2 regions of the Chryseobacterium cupriresistens genome follow, and region 2 is predicted to be linked to the other one. Evidence: riboswitches for the same ligand, from Rfam matches in the RefSeq annotation. Region 2 holds a riboswitch; the other holds the start of a gene.
The links. A riboswitch is a leader RNA that binds a small molecule or an ion and turns the genes downstream of it on or off. The one in region 2 is predicted to bind cobalamin.

Region 1 (3,722 bases), on a different contig from region 2:
CTGAAATTCTGAAAGCTTCTACTGCCCATTTCAAATAGTTCTGCCAGTCTGTTTTTCTTAATGGAAGACCTTCTCTGATGGCAGGCTCATCAATCTGAATAATTCTGATTCCTGCTTTTTCCAGGTCCACTACCTCATCACGGATTGCCAAAGCAATCTGCTTACAAGTTTCTGAACGAGGCTGATCATCACGTACAAAAGACCACTGTAAAATCGTAACCGGACCTGTCAACATTCCTTTTACCCATTTTTCAGTCTGAGATTGGGCATATTGAGACCAGTACACCGTCATCGGAGTCGGGCGGGAAACATCACCGAAGATCACAGGGGGTTTTACACAACGGCTTCCGTAACTTTGTACCCAACCGTTTTGGGTGAATACAAATCCTTCCAGCTGTTCTCCGAAATATTCCACCATGTCGTTTCGTTCAAATTCTCCATGAACCAATACATCAATTCCGATGTCTTCCTGCCAGCGGATTGTTCTCTGCGTTTCCTCTTTCAGTAAGATATCATATTGTTCCGCAGTAAGTTCTCCTTTTTTGAATTTTGCTCTCCAGCTTCTCACTTCTGCGGTTTGCGGGAATGATCCGATCGTAGTGGTGGGGAACAAAGGAAGCTGCAATACTTCCTGTTGCTCTTTTTTACGGATTTTGAAGGTGTTTATTCTCTGAGCATCTTTTTCTGTAACAGCATCGGCTCTTTGTTTTACCTGATCATTATGGATAAGAGAAGAAGTTGTTCTACTCTCAATTGCTTTTTTATTTTCTTCAAATGCTTCAAAAATCTGTTCATTTTCCGTTCCGGAAGCCAGTTGTTTAAGCGTTACGACTTCCTTTACTTTTTGTTTTGCAAAAGCCAGCCAGTTTTTAATTTCCGGGTTAAGACTGGTTTCAAAATCCAGGTCACAGGGTGAATGAAGCAATGAACATGATGGTGCAATGAAAATTCTTTCAGATCCTAATTTTTCAACCGCTTTTCTGATGAAAGACAAGGATTTTTCATAATCATTTTTCCAGATATTTCTACCGTCAACCAGTCCTAATGAAAGGTTTAAACTGTCCGGAATAACATTCAGAATATCATCCAGCTGCTCAGGATTTCTAACCAGATCAACATGCAATGTATTCACCGGAAGGGAAACAGCAATTGATGCATTATCTTTTAATCCGTCAAAATAAGTGGCAACGATAAATTTCAGTTTCGGAAAACGTTTTCTGATTTCAGCATACACAGAAAGGTAAGTTTCTTTGGCTTTTTCTGTTAAATCCAACGCCAGAAAAGGTTCATCAAACTGAATCCATTCCGCACCCTGATCCTGAAGTTTGGTTAAAATCTCGGTATAGACTGGAAGAAGATTTACTGCCAAATTCAGCTTATCAAATCCCTCTTCTTTTTCTTTTCCTAATAACAGATAAGAAACCAGTCCGATAATCACCGGTTTTGCATTGATTCCCGCTTGTTTTGCTCCGGCAAATTCATTGAAAATCTTATCTGAACTGAGCTTAAACTGTTGATTTTTATAAAATTCCGGAACGATGTAGTGATAGTTGGTATCGAACCACTTGGTCATTTCCATGGCAGTGATATCCAATCCGTCTTTCTGATATCCTCTTGCCATTGCAAAATAAAGATCCAGCTCAGTATTGTTTTTTTTAAGCACCACTTCATGATACCGTGTTGGAATAGCACCTACGACAAGGCTCATATCCAATACCTGATCATAGTATGAAAAATCATTACACGGGATAAGGTCTATCCCTGCTTCTTTCTGGATATTCCAGTTTTGGTTACAGATAGTTCTTCCGGTATTCAGAAGTTCTTCCAAAAGGATTTTACCTGACCAGTACTGCTCGCAGGCTTTTTTGAGTTCTCTTTTGCTACCAATACGCGGATAGCCAAGAATGTGAGTTTGCATTTTTTTAAACTTTTTAATTAAACTTATTGGGAAAGTTCTTTAAAAGGCTTCGTAATGTTTTATCGGAAGAATTTTCAGGAAAGTCATGACATGGCAGACAGCGTAATTTCCTTTACAAAGGAAAATACCCGAATCTGATATATCATCTATATGACCCCAAAGCTTCAGACCGCGAAAGCATTGTCAATTCAGTAAAGGCAGGTCTCCTGACTTGTAACAGTTTCCGTCATCCTTCCCGCTTTTGGCAGTGGAGCTGCAAGGACAAAAACTTTTGGTGTGTTTACTTACAGTTGCGCGACAGCTCGTGATTTTCACACGATTCCCTATTAATATACCTTAAGTAAAACCTTTCCTGTTTGATGAAGTATCTGTAAAGAACTATACTTTTACCTTTAACAAAGGTTGTCAGTAAAAGCTTTTAATTTTGTGTAAAATTAGTAATACAGAATAAAACCACAATTGAAAACAAATAATTAAGCAAATTAAACTTCAAAAAGTAAAAATAAAAGCATATAATTCTGTACATTTGACTGTTTTAATTAATTAAAAGAATAATATTCTGTGGAACAACTCGATGATAAGGATGTACAGCTGCTCAGGCTCCTCCAGAAAAACGCCAAACTCACCGTTAAAGAACTTGCTAAAGAAGTGAACCTTTCTACTTCACCGGTTTTTGAAAGGGTAAAAAGGCTTGAACAGGAAGGTTTTATTAAAAGATATGCGGCAGTTCTTGATGCTGAAAAACTGAACCGCGGATTTACGGTTTTCTGCCAGATCAAACTTAAAATTCACGACCGGTCTGTGGGGTATGATTTTGTAAAAGAAATTTTAGAAATTGAAGAAGTTGCCGAATGTTACAATATTTCCGGAGATTTTGATTTCCTTCTGAAAGTTCAGGTGCGGGATATGAAGCATTATCAGGATTTTGTATTTAACAAGCTGGGATCCGTAGATTCTATCGGCAGCACGCACAGTACTTTTGTGATGGCTGAGGTGAAAAACAACCATGGACTGACGATATAGATTTCTTTTAAAGTTAACGCCGTCTGAGGATAAAAAAATCCGTCAATAATGACGGATACTATTATTGTTTTGTTTTTTAGTACTTAATTGGCAGCCGGATCCCTAAGTTCTGTTGTTAAACCTATTGATTTTAACAGGTTCTTACTGTCGAAAAGCAATGTTGTATAATGTTTGCCTTTTTTAAAAACCAGTTTTGACCCTCCAGGAAATTCACTGTCTGCTCCCGATTTTTGTATTTTGGCATTGTACTTACCGAACTTCGTTTTACTGTCCTGTAATGTACTTTTATTCAGAACAAGACCAAAAGGAAGCCCTTCCACAATGACAGATTTATTGTCTGAAGTCACAAAAAACATCTCATTGATACTATTGTCTTTTCCCAGGCTGCAATAAAGCTCCAGTCCTGTTTTCATAGGCCATTTTGCATATTTTTCTTCGTTGGCATCTTCATAAAAAACAGTTTTTACGTTCAACGCTTTTGAAATTTTATCCGGAGTCTGTGGGAATATGAATTCTGAGTTTTTGTCCAGTAAAGAACCCAACACGGCTGTTTTCTGTGAAAATGCAGTTGCACTTAATACCAGAAAAAAGATGGTGACAATGAAATGGAATGGTCTCGTCTGCATAAAAATATTTTAAATTGTAATGATTTGATGGCTAAAGATATTAAAATTTTGGGCAAAGCTCTATTTTAAGCAATTTTTTACATCGTACTTCTGTTTTTGGCTATTTTCTTTCCTGTAAATTGAACACGGTACCGGCAGGATCGGTAATCCAGTGC
Region 2 (3,722 bases):
TAAGCTTCATTTCATGTTCTGATGAGGTGATTCAGCCACTGGAAAAGGATGAAGCCTATAATCTCCAGTTTCCTTCTTATTTTCCGGAAATGACTTTTGATAAATCCATCAATCCGGTGACCAGAAATGGAGTTGAACTGGGACGGAAATTGTTTTATGAAGGAAGGCTTTCAAGGAATAATACCATTTCATGCGGTTTCTGTCATATCCAGGAAAATGCTTTTACCCATCATGGTCATACGGTGAGCCATGGGGTAGACGACAGAATCGGAATCAGGAATGCACCCCCCATCCAGAATATGGCCTTTTTTAAAAGGTATATGTGGGACGGAGTGATTCACAATCTGAATGAGCAGCCCATCAGTCCGATTACTGACGTAAATGAAATGGATAGCTCCATACCGGAAGCTATTTCGAAAATAAAAGATGATCAGAAGTATAAAAAACTGTTCAGAGAAGCTTATGGAGACGAAACCATTACAGGAGAGAGAATTCTGAAAGCATTGTCGCAGTTTATGGCTTCTTTAATTTCTGCAGATTCAAAATATGACAGATTTAAACAGGGAAAAGAGCAGCTGACTTCCACAGAATCCCAGGGAATGGTACTATTTAATCAGAAATGTGCTTCTTGCCACAATGGCGAATTATTTACCGATGAGAGTTTCAGAAATACAGGACTGTATTACAATACGGAGTTCAAAGATGCCGGACGATACAGAGTTACTCTTAACCAGATCGACTGGATGAAATTCCGTGTTCCCAGTTTAAGAAATGTGGAATATACCGCACCTTATATGCATGACGGAAGATTTTACACCTTAGAGGCGGTACTTAATTTCTATTCGGATCAGGTGGAAGATAATGTTAATCTTGATCCACAGCTTAAACAGAATGGTCACATAGGAATTGCTATGAACAGCCAGGAAAAACAATCCATCATTGCGTTCCTGAAAACATTATCGGATAAAAGTTTTATATCCAATCCAAAATTTGCAGAATAATTTATAAAAAACATGAAGAAGATTATATTGATAGTAAGTTTGATCCTGTTGAATCAGTATCAGGCAAAAACCATCAGAGACAGTGCTTATGTTGCTCCCGAAACGCTTAACAGATTCGATTTTGATGATGATTGTGATGCGTGCGGCTGTGCTGCAGGAAATGGATCTTCCGGCTTTGAATCTTTGCTGAATCCACAGTTTATCGGAATCAAGTACTTTGCCCAGCATTACAAAGCCAAGGAAAACTTATTTGTAAAAGACCTCACGCAGGATCAGTATTTCAATACCCTGCAGCTTTGGGGGAAGATTCCACTGACTAAAAAACTAAGTGTTTATGTAAGTCTGCCCTTCCATTTCCATGAAAAGAAAACGATGCAGGGAGATATCAGAATCAATGGAATAGGAGATTTAAACCTGATGGGAATTTACCAGCTGATGAGCTCTAAAGATAATTTTCATCATCTGAGTGGAGGTTTGGGAGTGAAAATTCCACTTGGCAAGTTTGATGAAAAAGGAGCATCCGGTGTCAACCCAAGCTTTCAGCTGGGAACCGGAAGCTGGGATTATCAGGCGGCTTTGAATTATAAATTTCAGAAAAATAAAGTAGCCGTACTGGTCAATACAGATTACACCATTAAAACAGAGAACAGGAAAAATTACCGTTTTGGAAACCAATGGAACTATGCAGCAACAGGTTTTTATCAGGTTGCAGGAAATGAAAAATCTATATTCTCTGTAAAAACTGGAGTTCAGGGTGAAGTCTACGCTCAGAACAAACAGTTTGATGAGGCACTGCCGAATACTGCTGGTAGCGCTTTGTACGGAAAACTGGGATTTGAAGCCTCTTACAAAAAGCTGAGCCTGGGAAGTGAACTTATGCTTCCCATGTACACGCATCTGGCGGGAGGAGATATTGAAGCTCAATCAAGATTCAGTGTTTTCCTGAATATTGGCATTTAAAGCGAAACCCTTATTGAAATCATGTTAAAGCTCCTTCGGGAGCTTTAATTGTTTATAAATCATGATTTTAGTTGGGGATTAGGAATAATTATTTATCTTTGCCGGAATTTGGTGAGCCGTAAAAAGCTCTTAAAAGGGAATCCGGTGAAAATCCGGGACAGACCCGCTGCTGTAAGCTCCGCACCAAAGTTTTTGAAGAATATATCCACTGTTTTTTAATGGGAAGGATTTCAAAAATGGAGTAAGTCAGAAGACCTGCCAGACAATAATCGTTTGACGCTTTCGTGGAATAAAGCTTAGGACATCAATGATTCTGTGCAGTGACAGCTGTGCTTTGTCGTTGTATTCTTATACCCATTAGCGTCTTCATTATCCTAAATGAGCTAATGACAGCAAAACTAACTACTTCTGCAATTCATAAAGCTGTTTTCACAATATTAGTGTTAACATCTCAACTTGTGTTTTCCCAAACTAAGAAAAAAGACAGTCTTCAGGAAGAGACCATTAAAGGAATCAATCTTTATAAAAAGAATTTTAAAGAAATCCTTCCGGCACAAACGCTGCAGGGAGAACAGTTGGAAAGACTAAACAGTCATTCCGTTGCAGATGCACTGCGATATTTTTCAGGCGTTCAGATTAAAGATTACGGAGGATTGGGTGGTTTGAAAACCATCAACATCCGAAGCATGGGAAGCCAGCATGTAGGGGTTTTTTATGATGGAATTCAATTAGGAAATGCGCAAAACGGACTGGTGGATCTGGGAAGGTACTCTTTGGATGATCTGGAAGAAATATCGTTGTATAACGGACAGAAAAGTGAAATTTTTCAGCCGGCAAAAGATTTCGGTTCTTCAGGATCCATTTATTTACAGCCTAAAACACCTGTGTTTAAAGGGAATAGAAAAACAAACCTTGTGGTAAGAGCCAAAAGTGCTTCTATTGATCTCTTTAATCCTTCATTCCGGTTGGAACAGAAGATTTCAGACAAGGTTTCTGCCAGCTTCAGTGGCGAATTTATGCAGAGTGACGGAATTTACAGATTTCGGTATGCGAAGAAATACCCTGATGGGCAACAGGCCTATGATACCATTGCAAAAAGACAGGACTCAGATATCAAAGCAAAACGTTTTGAAACTTCTCTCAACGGAACTTTAAATAACGGAAGCTGGAATATCCGTGGCTATGGTTATATTTCAAACCGCGGAATGCCGGCACCCATTGTTAACGGGCGCTTTGAAGGAAGAGGAGCGAGACTTTCCGATGAGAATTATTTTGTACAGGCTAATCTGAGAAAAAAACTGTTCCCGAAATTTGAAACACAGCTTAAGGCAAAATTTGCTTACGATTATACCCATTTCATGGACACAGTTCGTTCGCAGTCTATTATTTATACCGATAACACCTATATCCAAAGGGAACTTTATCTTTCCTCTTCCAATATTTACTCAATCACTCCCAATTGGGATGTCAGCCTGAGTGGAGATTTTCAGTATAATAACCTGGATGCCAATCTGGATAATTTTTCTTATCCTACCCGCTACACTACATTGGTAGCATTGGCAACAACCTATCAGTGGAACAGATTCAAAATTATGGGAAGCCTTTTAGGAACCTTTACTTTTGAAGAAGTAAGAAAAAATAAAAGACCGGGAGATGCCAGAGAGTGGACACCTGCGGTGTTTATGAGCTATCAGCCGGAAAAAATTCCGGAGCTTACTCTAAGGGCTTTCTATAAAAGAATTTTCAGACTTCCAACCTTCA

Region 1: another riboswitch for cobalamin. It lies ahead of metE (5-methyltetrahydropteroyltriglutamate--homocysteine S-methyltransferase); the one in region 2 lies ahead of ACLI50_RS16425 (TonB-dependent receptor plug domain-containing protein).

The regions. Positions count from the first base shown of each region.
Region 1 covers NZ_JBKKJT010000003.1:724,166-727,887, reverse strand. The annotation lists gene metE (5-methyltetrahydropteroyltriglutamate--homocysteine S-methyltransferase) at 1-1,918, opposite strand, end outside; cobalamin riboswitch at 2,098-2,284, opposite strand; gene ACLI50_RS12135 (Lrp/AsnC family transcriptional regulator) at 2,480-2,941, shown strand; gene ACLI50_RS12130 (hypothetical protein) at 3,025-3,567, opposite strand; gene ACLI50_RS12125 (VOC family protein) at 3,668-3,722, opposite strand, start outside.
Region 2 covers NZ_JBKKJT010000005.1:440,893-444,614, forward strand. The annotation lists gene ACLI50_RS16415 (cytochrome-c peroxidase) at 1-1,001, shown strand, start outside; gene ACLI50_RS16420 (transporter) at 1,014-1,961, shown strand; cobalamin riboswitch at 2,054-2,238, shown strand; gene ACLI50_RS16425 (TonB-dependent receptor plug domain-containing protein) at 2,348-3,722, shown strand, end outside.